DNA from 3 places in the Desmospora activa DSM 45169 genome. Region 2 is predicted to be linked to each of the others. Evidence: predicted binding sites of a transcription regulator. Region 2 holds the regulator's gene; each other region holds the start of a gene.

Region 1 (6,203 bases), 580 kb from region 2:
GGTGGTGGAGGACATCTCTCCTACCGTCATCACATCTGGGTAGCGTGAAAAGACTTCCTCATTCATCTCCCGAAAAAACTCGTGTACCCGGGGGCCGTCGGTGTAAAAGCGACGGCCATCTCCCGGCGGCACTGAACCATCATCATCGGGAAAGCGCTGATCCTTGGAAATCAAATTGATCACATCGAGGCGAAATCCGTCTATCCCTTTATCCAACCACCAGCGCATCATCTTGTACACCTCATGCCGAACCCGTTCATTTTCCCAGTTGAGATCGGCTTGGGTGACATCAAACAGATGTAGATAATATTGTCCCGTCTCTTCGTCCCAGGCCCATGCGGATCCGCCAAACTTTGATTTCCAATTGGTCGGTTCTCCACCATCGACGGGATCTTTCCAGATGTAAAAGTCCCGATACGGATTATCCCTGGATGTACGCGCTTGCTGAAACCAAGGATGTTCCGTTGAAGTGTGGTTAACCACGATATCCATAATCACCTTTAAACCGCGAGCATGCGCCTCTTGCAACAGCTCATCAAAATCATCCATCGACCCATACTCTTCATGGATGGAGAAGTAATCGCGAATATCATAACCATGGTCCCGTTGCGGAGAGGAATAGATCGGCGTCAACCATATGACATCCACCCCTAGGTTCTGCAAGTAATCCAGCCTAGCAATGATGCCCCGAAGATCGCCCACGCCATTTCCGGTGGTATCGTTGAAACTCTTGGGGTAAATTTGGTAGACGACCGCCTTTCTCCACCATTCATTCATGCTATCCCGACCTCCCTCAGCCATCGATCAGATCTTGAATCTCCTCTTTTATCACCGAAGAGTTGGAGCCGTATACCGCTTGCACCCCGTCACTAACCCGCAGCACACCGGAGGCGCCCAATCGCTTCAATTCCGCCTCATCCACCTTTTCTTGCTCTTTCACCCCAACCCGAAGGCGCGTAATGCAAGCATCCAACTTGGTGATATTCTCTTTGCCTCCCAATGCCCGCAAAATGTTAGCGGCACGGCTGTCATCCGCTTCTCCTTCCGCGCCATCGTTTTGCTGATTGATGCCCATTTTCTCGCGGGCTTCCTCTTTGCTATAGAGGCGGGTTTCTTCCCCATCATCCTCCCGTCCCGGCGTTTTCAGATTGAGCCGGAGGATCAAGGTGCGGAAGGTGAAATAGTAGAGCACCGCAAACAGCAAGCCTAGCCCAATCGTCAGTATCCAGGCGTTGGATTGGTTCGGCAGCACATTAAACAGCACAAAGTCAATCAGCCCTGAGCCACCGGCAAAGCCCGCATGCATCCCTAACGCATTGGCGATTGCAAAGGCCAATGCGGTCAACACCATATGCACACCGTACAAAACGGGAGCGACAAACAGGAACGTAAACTCCAGCGGCTCGGTAATCCCGGTGAGAAAAGCGGTAACCGCCGCCGCGATCAACAAGCCTTTCGCCTTGGTCAGCCTTTCTTTTTTGGCTACATGGATCATTGCCAACGCCGCTGCCGGCAACCCAAACATCACCGGGATAAACTTACCTGCAATATAGGTGCCTCCGGTAATCGCCACCCCAGCATCGCGCAGCCGATCGATCACTTGCGCGATGTAAACGTTTTGGTCGCCTACCACATGGGCACCACTGACGGTGGTATATGAGCCACCGATTTCTGTAAACAACAGCGGTGTATTATAGATGTGATGCAAACCGAAGGGAATCAACAATTTCTCAATTCCACCGTAGAGACCGACAACGATCGGGTTAGTATGGGTAGCGACAAAGTTACCCAGCGCAAAAATCCCCATCCCGATCGGAGGCCATACAAAGTAGAAGGCGACAGCCACCCCAATCGCGGCAAAAGATGAGACAATCGGCACCAACCGTTCTCCGCTAAACAAAGAGATCGCTTCCGGCAATTGCGTACGATAAAAACGGTTATAGAGATAGGCCGTTAAAAACCCGATCAAGATCCCGCCAAACACGCCCGTCTGCATCGTCTCAATGCCTAATTCACGGCCCAGCAGTTTTTCATTTACCTCTAGCCCGGTAATATTGATCATGGCGCCAATCACCGTATGCATGATCAAAAAGGAGATCAACGCTGCAAACCCAGCCATCCCTTTTCCGGTCCAGGTAATTGCGATCGCTACAGCAAACAAAACCGGCAGGTTGTTAAAGACGGCTTGTCCAGCACGCTGCATCAACTCACCGGCCACTTGAAAGCCGGTGCCCGCCAAAAACGGCAACACTTCATGCACACTGGGATTGAGCAACACACCGCCCAATCCCATCAAAATAGAAACCAAGGGCAGAATCAACACAACCGCCATCATCGATCGTCCGATACGTTGAAAAAAATCAAAGGACAAGTTCTTTACCATCGGAGTTCCTCCCATTCATAACGATCTTCTTACTTGTCTATACAGGATAACACGCAAAAAATTTTACTAACCAAACACCCACTTGAGAAAACCCTTTCAAAAAACGCTTTCACTGCTTATCATATTCCTGTCTATACAAGTTGTCAATGCCGGTTATCAATGGAAATATATACAAAAAACCGCCCTTTACGACGGTTTTTTAATCGTGCGGTTATTAACCGGATTCCACTTCCGCTTCCAATGTCAAATCCGGTACATTATTTTGCAGGAAGATAGATACCTCTTTCGCTTCAGCCAACGACTTTAGACGGTAATGGTGTTGCAGATACTCCAAATTTTCCACGTCATCCTGAGAGAGTAAAGATGAGCGTCCCGTCTGCATACAGACAACCAGCGGTTTGCCAAAAAACATCCGTGTGTACACAATGCCAAAATCATACCGTCCATGGTTGGATACAAAGCCGACAAAGCGAACATTGGCCTGTTCCGACTCATCATACAACCGTTCATATGGACTCATCACAATCTCCTCCTCTATGTGATCCTGTATGGGATAATCGCAACACCACAAGGTCTACATCACTTTAGGTTATAGGAGAATCCATTGATGGTTAGAAAAATGATTCCATTCGAAACAGACGCCAGATTTTACCCATTTAGTTTTTGCATTTTGCTTTCAAAAAGCGAGGCTAGCTCCGCAAAAAATGCGATATCTTCTTCATCTATCATCTCTGCCTCTCCAACCACCACCAACTCACCGATCAGATGATGATTGCGGTAAAAGGGAACGAGAACATGTACCTCTTCTCCTACTTGCTCCCTTACAATTCCACCTCGGACAGCCGCTAAACTGTGCAATCCTTTCCCAAATCGGACTGCAGGTGGAAGGGGAGAGGTACCCGATTCACAGAAACGTCGAAAATACCAGCCGGACACCAGATAAATCCCTGTATATTGGTACGCATCCATCTTTTTTTGCAACGTGTGTGTAACGAAGCGGTAAAGGTCATGGACACTCCCATTCGTTTTATCTGACACGACACCCACTTCTGCGCGGAGCTCATCCAACAGATCCGCTTTGCGCATCAGATTCCATCCCCCAACCTTTTCAATTGAATCTCAGTTTATCATAGCAATCACATGATTACAATGTATATTCATAATATTTTATCGTCATTTATTGGAATGATAGTAAACCCTCCCTTCTTCTCTTGGCCTAATTCCACCCATCCGCTACAATGGATTTGCAGGCAAAATCGCCACACTTTTTTTATTGATTCCCAAGGACCGATCGGAGGATTGTTCATGGGCAAAAGCGCTTGGATTTATTTAGTGGAAGGATCGACCCAGCAGAAAGTCTCCTTAGATGATATTGAGGCCGCTTTTAACCGCTATATGGAAATGACATCGCATACAGGGGAACAACTGGGATGGAAATATGCTGACGCCGCTTTTCCTTATACGGTTGCGCAAAAGGATGAAAACGGCACTTCTTTTCTTTTGTTAACCGGAAGAGACACCCCTCTATACAAACATCTTCTCGTCGGGGTGGGACAAACACAAGCGAATGGCAAGGATCGTCATCATATTCAATTGGTTCTGCCCACCGGCTCCACCCATGGCGACATGGCAAAAGCCAATGAATTTTGCCGTTACCTAGCTAAAACCTTTCAAGGGGAACTTCACTTATTCAATGGACGCGTGATGTATTTTTATCCGCGTAAGCTTTAATCTTTAGCCCCTTTTCTCCCCTTTATTTTCCACTTCTTTTTCCGACTGATGTCGGGTATGCTGATAGCGTACAAATGTTCGATTTCCGAGAGGTGGAAAAACCGATGACTGCACATCGCGAGAGAACGGTGCTGCTGGCGGATATGAACGCTTTTTACGCCAGTGTAGAGCAAGCCTTAAACCCTGCACTGCGCGGGAAGCCTGTCATTGTCTGCGGTGACCCGACCCGTCGCCACGGCATTGTGCTGGCGGCTTCCTACGAAGCCAAAGCGGTTGGCGTCAAAACGGCGATGGCCGTTTCCCAGGCCAAAGAACTGTGTCCGCACGCTCATTTGATTCCTCCACGCATGGGGATCTATGTGCAGGTATCCGTGCGCATCGTAGAGCTTTTACGTCAATTCTCCCCCCTAGTGGAACCTTTCTCTATCGATGAAGCTTTTGTGGAGATGACCGGATGTGAAACATTGTTTGGCTCCGGCTTTAACGCTGCCCAACTGATCCAGGAGCAGATACGTGCAGAAGTGGGTGTACCCTCTTCCATCGGGGTCGGCCCCAACAAATTGTTGGCTAAAATGGCGGCGGGAATGAAAAAGCCCAACGGCATCACCGTGCTCACCCCCGCAGATGTACCCCAACGGATCTGGCCCTTGCCGGTGAAGCAATTATTTGGTGTGGGTAGTCGCATGAACCGCCATTTTCGCCGGATGGGCATCCGTACCATTGGCGATTTGGCGCAGGCAGATCCGGAATACCTGGCCCACCGCTTTGGTGTGATCGGCAGAGCGCTGCATCAATCGGCCAACGGCATCGACCCTAGCCCCGTCGATCCCCATTCCCTGGAGGGAAGCAAATCGATTGGCCACCAGTTTACCCTTCCGCGGGATTACGAGGAAGAAGCGGAGATTTTATTGGTATTGCGCGAACTGGCGGAAGAAGTGGCCAGCCGCACGCGAACAGCGGGTTATATCGGACGAACGGTTTCCCTCACCCTAAAAGGACATGATTTTTCCTCCATCCACCATTCCCAGACGATGGCGGAACCCTCCAATATCGGCCGCCATCTGTTTACAACCGCCTCTGCCTTGCTGGAACGGCACTGGAACGGGCAGCCCGTGCGCTTAATCGGCATCTCATTAAGCAATCTGCACAAAGACGAAGGTATTCAACTCAGCCTGTTTGAGGAGCGAGACAAAGAGCGTCGCCTAGCAGAAGCCATCGACCATATCCACGATAAATATGGAAACGGCAGCCTTTTTTGGGCGCCTTCCCTCCTCGGACCCAGTGTCTTCACGGACCGAAACGGAAAGATCGGTGGCCATCGCATCTAAGGGTTACAAAATGAGAAAGCCAGCGTACCAACCCGAGAGTTGGTCGCTGGCTTTCTCATTGTTTTACACAACTTTTTACAAAGGAAACCACCAATGAACCAAAACCGCCGACACAGAGCCCAACCAAGCCCCTACTGCCACATCCGTGGGATAGTGTAAGCCAAGGTACATCCGTGAAAGACCGACGACACACGCCAGCGGCAATAAGACAACGCCTAAGATCGGTGTATTTAAAATCCAGACAACAACGATCGAGAAAATAGCCGTGGTGTGCCCTGAAGGGAAACTATAATCTTTCAAAGGGTTGGGAAAGGTGTGGAGATCCGATAATTGAAGATAAGGACGCAACCGATTCCAGCACAACTTTACCAAACGGACGACCAGATGACTGCCGGCGAGAGCAATAAAAGCTTCAAGGGCCTGATACCGGGACGGGGTTGAAATCAAGAACCACCATCCCGCCAAAAACAACAGAGTGAATCCCGCTCCACCCAAATGAGTGATACGGGGCATCAGCCAATCCATCGTGTGGGATTTCCACTGTTGGTTCACATAACTGACCCAGCGATCATCTACACTCTGTAAACGCGCCGCCAAACGTTTCATGCCGGTTATCCCCTCTTTGCCACATTCTACAATCCATCATATTGGATCAATTTAAAAAGGAATTAAATAGATTGTTAACCTTTGGTGATCCTGTCAATTGAAGACGCCTTCCAGTATCTGACGCCTCTCCGCCGGTGTATACGGCTCCCAGATCC
Region 2 (6,203 bases):
ACCGCCTGCACCTGGACACATCAAAAGTGGCCCCATACGACTCCCGCCGGAAAAGCCTTGATTCGCTGCTATGTGGGACGCTCTGGGGATGAAGCGATCGTCGATGAATCGGATGAGACCATAGTCGGGACGGTGCGACAAGATATCAATCAAATCATGGGGATCACGGATAAACCCCTCTTTACCCGTGTCACTCGTTGGAAAAAAGCAATGCCCCAGTATACCCCTGGGCATGCTGAGTGGGTGGCACAGGTTCGAGCGGGGAGTCGAGAACACCTTCCCGGCATCTTTTGGGCGGGCGCTTCTTATAGTGGAGTTGGGATTCCCGACTGTATCGACCAAGGCAAACACGCTGCCCATGATGCTTTGGCTTTCCTACAACGATAAAGCAACCGCCCTGGCGATATCGCCGGGGCGGTTTTCCTTTTCTTAAGATGATTCTTTTTCGTTTGGGTTGTCGGGCGAGGAAGGAGTAGGTAAAGTGGTTCCCTCCGGCAAGCGATCCTCTGCCTATGTAGAGATGGAGTGTGTCGTGCAGATGTCATAAAGTCTTCTCACTTCGATTCACCCACCAAAAAGGTATAAGCCTCCTCCCCTGTCCATATATATGGTACAAACCGTCTACAGACGGGAGGGGAATACGTGCGTGCCAAATGGAAACCATTGCTGCGATCCTTGCTCATCTATCTTGTCATTATTGGTGTTACTTTGCTGGGAGACCAATACTATCAGCAAAAACAGACACAGTCGTATATCCAGCATTTTAAAGATAAAAAGGGCCAATATCTTCTAAACGAGATCGCGGATACCTATAAGATGACAATTGAACTTTACTCCAACTACAAACTGAACAAAGAGAGAAAAAAGGGATTGGTCAAGAAACTGAATCAATTGAGCAACGACCTGCGCAAGATAGATCAGGAGATTAACAGCGGTAATGCCAATCATCGCATCGACTTTTCATTTGTGTATCATGACATTAAACTGGTTAACATCGCCTTATCCGATTCAACCAAAGATGATATCATTCCTGTTATCATCCTCCATGGGATGGAAGGATTGGGAGAGCTAAAAAAAGAAATCACTTATATCGAATACCGATGATAAGCTTTTTTCATAAATGGTAATGTTGCCCGAAGGCCAGGTGCTTCGAGCAACATTTTTTTATATAATAAAGGGTGAAATGGGCCATGATTGACGCCCCTGACTGAGGAACACTTATGGAGGAGGAGTCCGATTGCCCCAACGTATTTTAATTATTCAAGCTCATCCCCATTCGGACAGCCTTTCATCCTCATTGGCCCAAGCATATCAACGGGGTGCCGAGGCTGCTGGCCGACAGGTGCGTGTATTGGAGCTTGGAAAGCTCGACTTTGACCCCAACCTGGCTTATGGCTACAAACAACCGGTGCCTTTGGAAAAAGACTTGGTAACCGCTCAGGAATCAATCCTATGGGCGAACCATATCGTATGGATCTTTCCCGTCTGGTGGGGCATGCCTCCCGCTCTGCTAAAAGGATTTATCGATCGTGTCTTTTTGCCTGGGTTCGCTTTTCAGTATCATCCACAGGGACGCGGTTGGGAACGCCTATTGACAGGACGCACAGCCAGGGTCTTCGTAACCATGGATGCCCCCTACTGGTATTATCGTTGGATAAACGGAATGCCCGCTCATCGCAGCTTCAAGCGGATGATCTTGCAATTTTGCGGCATTCGTCCCGTACGATTTACCAATCTATGTTCCGTTAGACATGCTTCTGAAAAACAGATTCAACAATGGCTGGAACAGGCTGAGAAATTGGGCGGACAAGTTAGATAGTCTGCTGCCGCCAAGCAATAATAATCCCCCTTTCTACATAAAGGGGGATTATTATGTAGAAATTCGAACCTATGTTTGTTCTCGGTGTATCTTCATGATATACTGGAGGAAATCATATGGAGTTAATTTTGAAATGGTGATTGAAGTAAAAGGAAAGGGGATGAATGTCTTGTCAAAACTATCACCTCGGCAACAAGCCATTTTAGACTATATAAAACAGGAGGTGCGTGAAAAAGGATACCCTCCCTCCGTCCGTGAAATCGGAGAGGCCGTCGGGCTTGCATCCAGCTCAACCGTCCATGGACACCTTTCCCGTCTGGAGAAAAAGGGACTTATTCGCCGCGATCCTACCAAACCACGTGCCATCGAAGTGTTGGATGAAGACAGAGCCAATCGGCCAGATTTGGTGGCAAATACAGTAATGGTTCCGTTGGTGGGGAAAGTGACCGCTGGTGAGCCGATTACCGCCGTGGAAAACATTGAGGATTACTTTCCGATCCCTCGCCGTATGGTCGGTCAAGAGGATTCCGCTTTTCTATTGTCCGTCCGTGGAGACAGTATGATTAACGCCGGTGTAATGGACGGCGATTTTGTCCTGGTCCGTCAGCAACAATCTGCAGATAACGGCGATATCATTGTAGCCATGACCCCTGATACAGAAGCGACCGTCAAGCGTTTTTACAAAGAAAAGGACCATATCCGCCTACAGCCGGAAAACGACCAGATGGAACCGATCCTCTTACCGGAGGTAGCGATCCTGGGTAAAGTCGTCGGCTTGTTCCGGGAATTACATTAAAGGCAAAAAGGAACTGCAGATGCGGTTCCTTTTACGTACGAACCGGACTTTTGGGGTTAGCCCGAGACGACCTTTAACCCGATCACCGCAATCAGAATCAGCGCGAGAAAGAAAAGGCGCCAGCCATCTCGCGCTTCTCCATATATCGCCATCCCTACAAGCGCACTCCCGGCTGCACCGATCCCGGTCCAAACGGCATAGGCCGTTCCCATTGGCAATTCTTTCATCGCCACGGCAAGCAAAGCGAAACTGGTTCCAAACCCCAGCACCAACAGTAAAAACGATCGCCAGTCCCGATTTTGATGCAGTTGATTGATCATGGTGACGCCGACAACCTCAAAGAGACCGGCTAAAATGAGATACACCCATGCCATTACCCTTCGGCCTCCATTTTTGTGATTAACTTTAACCCAGTAACACCAGCCAACAACAACAGAATCAGCAGTAATTTCGCCATTGAAAACGGCTCTCCAAAAAAAGCGATCTCTGCAAAGACGGTGCCCGCTGTTCCCAAGCCGACAAAAACGGCATAAACCGTTCCCGTTGGCAAAGAGCGTCCAGCCATAATCATAAAAGTAAAGCTGATGATAATCGCGATCACCGTTCCCGTCCATGCATAGAAATCATTGGCATATTTTAACCCGATTACCCAAAAAACCTCAAAGAAAGCAGCAACGAATACTTTTAACCAACTTCGATTCACGATCATCCCTCCCATTTATCAAATAAAAAGCCCGAGAAGATACCATTAGGATATCCTCCCGGGCTTTTGTCCCTCCGTGTACACAACCGTTGTTGTGCGTTTTCTCTCGGACCAGTCCAGCGAATACGCTGCGGAACCCTAGAAAACCGTTTGCTATACAGTTCAATCTATATTATCAGAGAAGCGACGGTAAACGCAAGGCACCTAATCGTCTCCGTGAATCCACCTTAATAACTGAGCATCAAATGACTTCAAACATCGGATTGTGTCCACTGCGTTCAAAAACTACCTTTTTATGTTTGGATATTTCTCCTCAATCGAATCCCACAGTTCACACATCGAAAAAAAGGGGCATTAATCGCCTTCCCCCTTCACTTGCAGCGTCAGGGCTTGAAGGTCCAACACTTGGCCCTCTGGGCGGAAGGAACGAAAATCAAGGATGTGAAAGTATTGTTCCACTCGTTCACATAAGGCATCATTTGTATGGAAAGCAAAAAAGCGCTTTGGATTACAGTGGTCCTCTTCCCAAATGCCTTCGCTATCCCTTCCCCCGTAAACGCCCAGATAAAATAATCCTCCCGGAGCCAATATCCGACGAATCTCCGCTAACATTGAATTCCACTCTCGCTTGGGTAGGTGCAGGAGGCAATTGAAGCTCCAAACCGCATCAAACGAATTATCAGGAAATTGGAGATGGGTGGCGTCCATCACTTGCGCATCCAAGCCTTTCTCTTTACATTTCGCCACCATCTCCGGGGAAAGATCTATCGCAAGAGTGACAAATCCCTCCTCGTGAAAAAAGAGACTGTCCTGGCCTGTACCCGCACCAATCTCCAACAGGCGAACAGGCTCCTCCCTTTTCAACAAAGATGCAAACCGTTGTCGTTCCCGCTTCTTCCACTCCGGCTTGTAGCGGGTGTCTCTCATCTGAGCTTCCTGAGCGTAGGCGTGTCGAAGCCTACTCCTTAGCTCACTCACAATGGACCCCCCTTTGCAAAGATTACTGCTTTTTAAGCAGCATTCATTACTCTCCAATTTGTAATCCGATCTTCCCAAATTGCTCTCCTTCATCCAGCCGTTTAAACGCTTTGGCGGCTTCCGACAACGGATACACTTTGTCAACAACAGGGTGCAATTGATGCTGCTCCATAAAACGGATCATATTCCGGAATTCTTCGTTGCTTCCCATGGTCGTGCCAAGAAGGCTAATCTGTTTGTAAAATAGGCTAAATAGCGGAATTTCCACCGTTGGCCCGGTAGTCGTTCCAAAGTTGACCAAACGACCACCGTCGCGAAGTTGGTTGATCGATTGGTGGAAGGTGGCCGGACCCACACTGTCGATCACCAGATCCACCTTCTCCCCTCTCATCTGTTCATTCCAATCCCCTTTGCTGTCAAGGGCGGCATCGGCTCCTAGCTTCAGCGCCTGTTGTCGTTTTTCTTGGCTGCGGGATGTGACGGTTACCCGAGCGTCAGCAGCTTTGGCCATTAACAGAACAAAGGTAGCTACTCCACCTCCGATGCCGGGAAGGAGGAGATGTTGCCCTTTTTTCAATTGCCCTCGGGTAAACAAGGCACGAAAAGCGGTCAAGGCCGCCAGGGGTAACACACCCGCCTCTTCCCACGTGAGATAATCCGGCTTTTTCACTACGTTTTCCTCAGGGACAACTATGTTTTGGGCAAAGGTTCCAGGAGTCGGAACGCCGAGAATCTCAAACCCTGCAGGCGGTGCATCGCCATTCTAAGGCCAGCCGAGACTGGGGTTGATGATTACTTCATCACCGATTTTTACTTTGCTGACCCCTTCACCAACGGCTTCCACAATTCCCGCCCCGTCAGACCCGAGGATGACCGCATCATCTGTGGGGCGATCCCAGATCTGTACCAACAAATCGCGATGATTGAGTCCTGCAGCCTTTAGAGAAACCTTCACCTCTCCCATGCCCGCTTCCCTTTCGGTTACTTCTGTTATCTTTAACTCAGCTAATCCTTTTGGAGATTGATGAACAACTGCTTTCATATAAAAACCTCCTATCGCTATGTATCAGCCGATAAATATTTCCACTGATTTAGATCGATCAAACTTTAAAAAATAACATGACAATGGGTGTCACGATGAAAGGGTATCCTATAGGCGAAAGCAAAGGAGGGGATGTTGATGAAACCATTGCTAGGAAAAGTGGCACTGGTAACGGGAGCAAGCCGGGGAGCCGGACGTGGCATTGCGCTTGAGTTGGGAAAAGCCGGAGCGACTGTCTATGTAACCGGAAGAAGCGTGAGAGGAAATTCTACCTATAATCCGGCTATACAAGCGAATTCCCCGGGAACCATCGATGATACGGCAGATGAAATCAATGCTGAGGGCGGAACCGCGTTTCCAGTTCGATGTGATCATACGAATGATACGGAAGTGGAAGCCCTGATTGCGCGTATCCGCCAAGAGCAAGGGAAACTGGATATTTTAGTGAACAACGTTTGGGGCGGCAATGAACTTGCCGTTTGGGAACCAAATCCCTTTTGGGAACTAACATTGAAACATTGGGACAATATGTTTACCACCGGTGTACGGGCACAGTTGGCAACCAACCATTACGCCATTCCATTCATGCGTGAAAATGGAGGTGGTTTAATTCTACACACCACTTCCTGGGATGACGACAAATACATCGGTCATTTTTATTATGATCTGGCCAAAAATGCACTTAATCGGATGGCCTATGGCTTATCGCTTGAGTTGAAGGAAGAAAATATCGCCGTAGTGGCGGTTTCACCGGGATGGATGCGGACGGAGTTGGTATTAAAGATATTTCACACTGACGAGGAACATTGGCAGGAAGTAGATGACCTCAAACAGACGGAATCCACCCATTATGTCGGCCGTGCCG
Region 3 (6,203 bases), 160 kb from region 2:
CCGTTCCAGCTTTGTAATTTCTTCATCCAGCTGCTCCGGCTCCACTCCGAGCTCCTTTAGTTCAGCCAGAATCTCCTTCTCCTGCCGCTCAAGATCCTCTAAACGTACTTCCGCTTTGTAACGAAGATTTTTGGCCTCATCCAGTTTTGTTTTTATCTCCTTGATTCTCTGCTCCAGCTGCTGCACGGCTCCACCCTCCCCCCACTTCTTCCATGATGTGATCCAGTACGTCTCCATTCACTGGCGAACCACAGGTGGGGCAACGACCCAAACGGCGAAACGAATCTACCAACAGGCTTGTCCCCTTTTCAATCTCTTCTTCTTTTTGCCGGTAAAACCTTCGTCCTTCCCGCAAGCGACGATATACATCAGCATAGCGCTCCGCCGCCTGTCGCAGCACCCGTAAGCGTTCCAGGCGTGCACTTGCTTCCTCCGCCGCTTGTTCTGGCAAGTGCGCGGTTCGCTCCATCCACCTCTCCCAACTTTGACGGTTACGGGATAATTGACGTACCCGTGGCGAGAGTCGCTGCAACTGACGCAAGCGTTGTATTTGTTCCTCCATGGTAGCAAGCGGAATCTGCTCCATCTGTTTAGCACCCTCGCGCAAACGGATCATCGCAGTCCGTTCCCTCCAGATTACCGCCCAGCGCTGCTGCCGCTCACGCCAACCGTTTAAACGGTTAAACAAATTCTCCAACTCCTGCAATCGTGCTTCCACCTGGTCGCAGTGGGCCGTTTGTGTCAGTATCGTTTCCGTTCGGGTACGCTCTTTTCGTTGTTCACCCAAGCGCCGCCACATCCGCTCCAGCTCCTTGACCCGTTGCAAATAGCCTTCTATCCCAGCTAATCGCCCTTCTAGGACGGGAAGCGAACGCAAGGAATCGATACGGTGTCGTGTCTCTTTCTGCTTCTGTCTGCACGTCGCCCATACTTGGCTCAAATGTTGCAGCCGTTTCAGCTTTTCTTCTTTTTCCCGTATCTCGGCATAAATGCGCTCGGAACGCTCCAACCCTTTTATCAGTTGCGGGAGATCGGCGTAGGGTTTTAGCGCCTCATCCAACCGCTCCGTTTCCTGCGCGAGATAGCGCGTTTCCGCCGCCAGCTGCTTCTGGTCCTTTACCGTTGACTGTAAAGCCATATCGATAATATGGGCACCGCTGATACGGCCGATCGATTTCGCTTTTACTCCCCCGGTCTCAGACAGGAGAAACGGCCCTTCCAACTGCGTGCCAAACTGAGCGGGCAAGTTCCAGTCCGTATCCATTTTTAACGGGTGCATCCCATGGGCTTCCATCACTTCTAACGGTACCTGCCCGCCAAAACCCTCAAACACCTGCTCTTCCCCATCGGAATTACGCAGTATGTATCGATTGCTGGATGGCGTGCGCTCCCGGATAATGCTGACGCCATTGGTTAAGGTGAGTGTGACACGGCAGCGATCTTTTCCCGCCCGGATAAAGTCACTTCCCCTAGGCTGATTGTACAACAGCCACCGCAACGCCCGTAGAATCGCACTTTTGCCGCTATCCGAGGGGCCGACAAATACATTGAGACCATCTGTTAAATCGATCTCCGTACGGTCATGGGATTGGAAATTTTCAATGACCACTCGCTGAAACCCCTTCATTCACCCTCCCCTCCCTCGCCTGCCAGCTGCTCCTGAGCGACAGCGATGCGGCGCATCGCCTCCGACTTCACCTCACCGTCGATCCCTTCCATCCCCGCGATTTCCTCCACGATATCCAGAATGCCGATGCCTTTAAATTCACCAGCGGCCCGTACCTCCTGTACAAATGAGGCCATTTTTTCCTCCCGATACGCCGCCTTTTCCAGATAGGAACGATCCAATACCGTTTTTCCAGGAGCGGCACAAGCGATAGGGAGAAAGCGAACATCGATACGATTCCGAAAACGCAGCAACACCACTTGCGGCATCCGTTTCATTTCCGAAGGATGGTTGTTGATGCGCGCCAAGGCCCCCGGATTGATAATATAGCGTCCATCGCGGTGCTGCAGAGGAAACCCGGCATGATAGTGACCGGTCAATAACACATCTACCTCTTCAAACCAGAGCTGATTGACCATGGTGTGGGCTACCCCTTCCGGCAATGCCCGCTCCACTGCCATTCCATGTACCATATGGACAGCGTAGTCGGCCCCATCACTCTTTTCCACCCGATAATCATCACCGGGATCCCGCTTGTCCAGATCGTAGTGAAACGGTTGCCCCGTCACTTGTACCGCCACCCCATCCCGTCGCACCCACGCACGCTCACCGGGACGCAACAGGCGAACGATGCCGAAAGCATCCAATAGGCCCAGCATCGAGCGATCGACGGTATCCGGGTTATGGCCGTAGATGTCGTGGTTACCTGCAATCGTATAGAGCGGTACTTCCAACTGTCGCAAAATACGGGCAAAATCTCGTACCACAGCCGGTGAGATATCCGGCCGGTCAAATAAATCACCACCGTGAAGGACGGCATCCACTTGTTCCCGATGGGCAATTTCCACCACTTCCGCCAGCTTCCCTCGCAGCGCCCCTACAAAATCATCCACACGACTGCGGGGAGCGGTTCCTCTGATATGTGTATCCGTCACAAACAAGAGGCTAACCATCACTTCACTCCCCTTCGTTATGCCGTTTCTTCAACGCCGCCAATATCGGATAAACCTCAGACCCGGAAAAGCCCCGGCGCAACAAATATTGGCCCAGGCGGCGTTCCACCGTGGGCCAGGGATGATGGCGAAGTCGGATAAAGCGTTTTTCCGCCACCTCTTGGATCTGAGATGCTCTCTCTTCCTCCCCCATTTGAGCCAAAGCCTCATCTACCCACTCCGTAGCAATCCCTTTTCGCTCCAACTCCTGCCGTAACAAGAGGGGACCGTATCCTTTTCGGCGGCTGCGCTCCCTTACCCATTCTTGGGCAAAGCGGCGGTCATTCAAGTAACCTGCCTTTGTCATACGGTCAAGTACGGATGTAATAGGATGGGCAGCGAATCCTTTTTCGAGTAAATGGCGTTCCACTTCGGCAATCGTACGGGGGCGATAGCCTAAAAAGCGTAGGGCGGCTTGATTCACTTTGTTGACTTCCTCCGCTTCTAAAATGGAAGCCAACTCCTCCGGGTCTACCTTCATCCCCTTAGACAGCGCAAAGCGCACCAGCACATCTTCATGAACCGCCAGTCGGTATTCACCGTCAATATGGATGTTGTAACGGGGCGCTCCGCTTTTCTGCCTCTCAATGCGCGTGATCGTTCCCGTTTCCATCGATCATACCCTTTCCTCGTCTCTCACTCTTGGGCATCCAGGGTGAGCGTCTCTTCATCCTTTTCTTTCTTCTTTTTCTTGCTCTCCGGCTGCTCCTCCTCTACCTCTTCAGAGGAAACACCGCTCAGGTTATAGTGCTCCCGGATCTTATTTTCAATTTGTAGGGACAAGGGGTAATTTTCCTTGAGGAATTGTTTTGCATTTTCCCGGCCTTGACCCAAACGGTCGCCATTGAACGAATACCAAGCGCCGCTCTTTTTCACCACATCCAGGTCACTGCCGATATCGAGAATACTTCCTTCACGGGAGATTCCCTCACCGTACATAATATCGACTTCCGCCTGTTTAAAGGGAGGGGCAACCTTGTTTTTAACCACTTTGATGCGGGTGCGGTTCCCTACCATTTCATTGCCTTGTTTAATTGTCTCGGCACGGCGTACTTCCAAACGCACACTGGAGTAGAATTTTAACGCTCGACCGCCGGGAGTCGTCTCCGGATTTCCAAACATAATGCCTACTTTTTCACGGATCTGGTTGATAAAGATGGCAATCGTATTCGATTTGCTGATCGCTCCCGACAATTTCCGCAATGCTTGAGACATGAGGCGGGCCTGTAACCCGACGTGAGAATCACCCATCTCCCCTTCGATCTCCGCTTTCGGCACCAGAGCCGCGACAGAGTCGATCACGATAATGTCAATCGCCCCACTACGCACCAACGCTTCCGCGATTTCCAGTGCCTGCTCTCCTGTGTCGGGCTGGGAAAGCAGCAACTCATCGACATTAACTCCCAATCTACCCGCATACACCGGGTCCAGGGCATGCTCCGCATCGATAAAAGCAGCTTGTCCCCCGGTGCGCTGCACTTCTGCGATTGCATGGAGCGCGACCGTCGTTTTACCGGAGGATTCCGGACCATACACTTCAATAATCCGTCCGCGCGGATAACCGCCAATACCCAACGAAATATCCAGAGCCAGCGCACCGCTGGAAATCGTCTCTACCTGGCGAGTACCGCCTTCGCCCATCTTCATAATCGAGCCTTTGCCAAACTGCTTCTCAATCTGTCTTAAGGCCATATCTAATGCCTGACGACGATCGGACATGCGTAGACCACTCCTTCGTCTCCCTTGGATACTTTCATCATACCTTGTTTTTTGATCTGTGCCAAGATCTTTTGCGAACATTTATTCGTCATTTTTTATGATGGGAACATTGGAAGACGCCTTGGTGTATGGTACAGTAAAATTAGAATAACGGTAACTGGAGATTGATGTGAAGGAGTGAGCAGAAATTGGATAAAGAAAAAATCCAGGAAGAAGTGATGGAAGCCCTGGAAACTGTGGAAGATCCGGAGCTTCATATCGATATTGTCAATCTTGGTTTGGTATATGGCGTGGAAGTGGATGATGAGGGAAATGCGAAAGTAACCATGACCCTCACCGCCATGGGCTGTCCGCTGGCGGGCATGATCAACGAAATGGTAACCGCTGCCGCTAAATCGGTGGAAGGCGTCAAGAACGTGGAGGTCAATATCGTCTGGAACCCGCCGTGGTCAAAAGAACGCATGTCCCGCTACGCCAAGATGGCCCTGGGCATTCACTGAACAAAAAAGCCGACTTTTTACCTGGTGACAGGTGAAGAGTTGGCTTTTTCTCTCTCATGCGAGGCTGCTGACAAACCCTGATAATGGGAAAAGGGGAGCGATTTCCGGTGTAGCGCCCTTTGCACTAAAGCACAAGTCTCGCTACAGTCACTTCGTTCCTTAGTCTCGCTTTGCTCGACTATCCAGCCAAGTCTCCGCAGAACCCAACCGTTTAGCGACCACACATGCTTTTCTTTTGGTCGTTGGTTGGGGACGGAGGAGACGGAGCGGACAGTCTACCATCGTTGCAAGAGCAAGAGGCGTGAAGACGAAAATCGGGACCCGGGTCCACTTTGTCATCAATCTCTAATCCCGTTTTTCGTGTTCCGGCTCGATATGAATCAAAATTTGCGCCTGTGGAAACGCACGTTGCATCTCCACCTCGATCCGGTCGCATAAGCGATGGGCCTCATCTACCGTCATCTTCGATTCCACAATCAGATGTAGATCGATATGTTCTTCCGGACCCGACCGCCGGGTTCTGAGATCGTGATATTCCACATATTCGTCAGCGTAAGAACGCAGAATTTGCCGGATTTGTTTTTCCTCTTCTTCTGACAGCTTCACATCCAACAGGGGCAAAAACGATTCGTTCCCCAGCTGCAAAGCTTCCTTCATGATATACAACGCAATCCCAATCCCGATCAGAGGGTCCAAAATATACAGATCGGTCAGACTAACCACGAGCAGACTGGCTGCAACACCGATCGATGAATATACATCGGTCAGCAGGTGCAACGCATTAGACTTCATAGCGACGGATTTGGACTCCTCCCCCACCCGTTTTACAATTCTGCCCACGATCCAATTGATAAGCGCGCCGATTAACATGATCGCCACCCCGAGAAAAGGAAGGTGAATCGGTTCAGGGTGCATTAGCTTTTTCGTCGATTCAACGATAATCCATATCCCCGCCACAACAATAAGCAAGGTTTCAATCGTGCCGGAGATGTTTTCAATCTTACCATGACCGTATGGATGTTCACGATCCGGCGGTTTGTTGGATATTTTCACCGAAAAATAAGCCATAATGGAGGCCATCAAGTCAAGAGAGGAGTGGATCGCCTCGGATAATATGGCAACAGACCCCGTAAGTAAACCGGTGACGAATTTCATCGACACAACGGTTAAGTTGCTAATAATCGATAATCCTGCCGCACGATTTGGTTTCATTGGTTTCCTCCATTTATGGTTTTTGTGAAAAAATTAGTCTCTATACAGAGAAGTTGGGGATGGTAAACAAACAAAAAAACCGGTAACGCATAAGCGTTACCGGTTTTTTTGTTT

Evidence for each region. The regulator LexA, encoded in region 2, represses DNA repair genes until DNA is damaged. The targets are predictions, from matches to a motif close to CGAACATATGTTCG.
Region 1: the regulator LexA is predicted to act here: its motif matches at 4,182-4,195, upstream of dinB (DNA polymerase IV).
Region 3: the regulator LexA is predicted to act here: its motif matches at 4,452-4,465, upstream of recA (recombinase RecA).

The regions. Positions count from the first base shown of each region.
Region 1 covers NZ_PZZP01000001.1:1,915,586-1,921,788, forward strand. The annotation lists gene treC (alpha,alpha-phosphotrehalase) at 1-777, opposite strand, end outside; gene C8J48_RS09315 (PTS transporter subunit EIIC) at 794-2,383, opposite strand; gene C8J48_RS09320 (DUF3055 domain-containing protein) at 2,598-2,903, opposite strand; gene C8J48_RS09325 (hypothetical protein) at 3,032-3,469, opposite strand; gene C8J48_RS09330 (DUF1885 family protein) at 3,689-4,114, shown strand; gene dinB (DNA polymerase IV) at 4,219-5,442, shown strand; gene C8J48_RS09340 (phosphatase PAP2 family protein) at 5,518-6,048, opposite strand; gene C8J48_RS09345 (M23 family metallopeptidase) at 6,142-6,203, opposite strand, start outside.
Region 2 covers NZ_PZZP01000001.1:1,339,116-1,345,318, reverse strand. The annotation lists gene hemY (protoporphyrinogen oxidase) at 1-387, shown strand, start outside; gene C8J48_RS06690 (hypothetical protein) at 643-1,104, shown strand; gene C8J48_RS06685 (NAD(P)H-dependent oxidoreductase) at 1,238-1,819, shown strand; gene lexA (transcriptional repressor LexA) at 1,989-2,615, shown strand; gene C8J48_RS06675 (DMT family transporter) at 2,672-2,989, opposite strand; gene C8J48_RS06670 (DMT family transporter) at 2,989-3,318, opposite strand; guanidine-I (ykkC/yxkD leader) riboswitch at 3,372-3,471, opposite strand; gene C8J48_RS06665 (class I SAM-dependent methyltransferase) at 3,673-4,296, opposite strand; partial or broken gene C8J48_RS06660 (zinc-binding dehydrogenase) at 4,343-5,338, opposite strand; gene C8J48_RS06655 (SDR family NAD(P)-dependent oxidoreductase) at 5,477-6,203, shown strand, end outside.
Region 3 covers NZ_PZZP01000001.1:1,497,033-1,503,235, forward strand. The annotation lists gene C8J48_RS07335 (hypothetical protein) at 1-186, opposite strand, end outside; gene C8J48_RS07340 (AAA family ATPase) at 137-1,627, opposite strand; gene C8J48_RS07345 (metallophosphoesterase family protein) at 1,624-2,619, opposite strand; gene C8J48_RS07350 (RecX family transcriptional regulator) at 2,624-3,271, opposite strand; gene recA (recombinase RecA) at 3,295-4,377, opposite strand; gene C8J48_RS07360 (metal-sulfur cluster assembly factor) at 4,566-4,877, shown strand; gene C8J48_RS07365 (cation diffusion facilitator family transporter) at 5,223-6,089, opposite strand.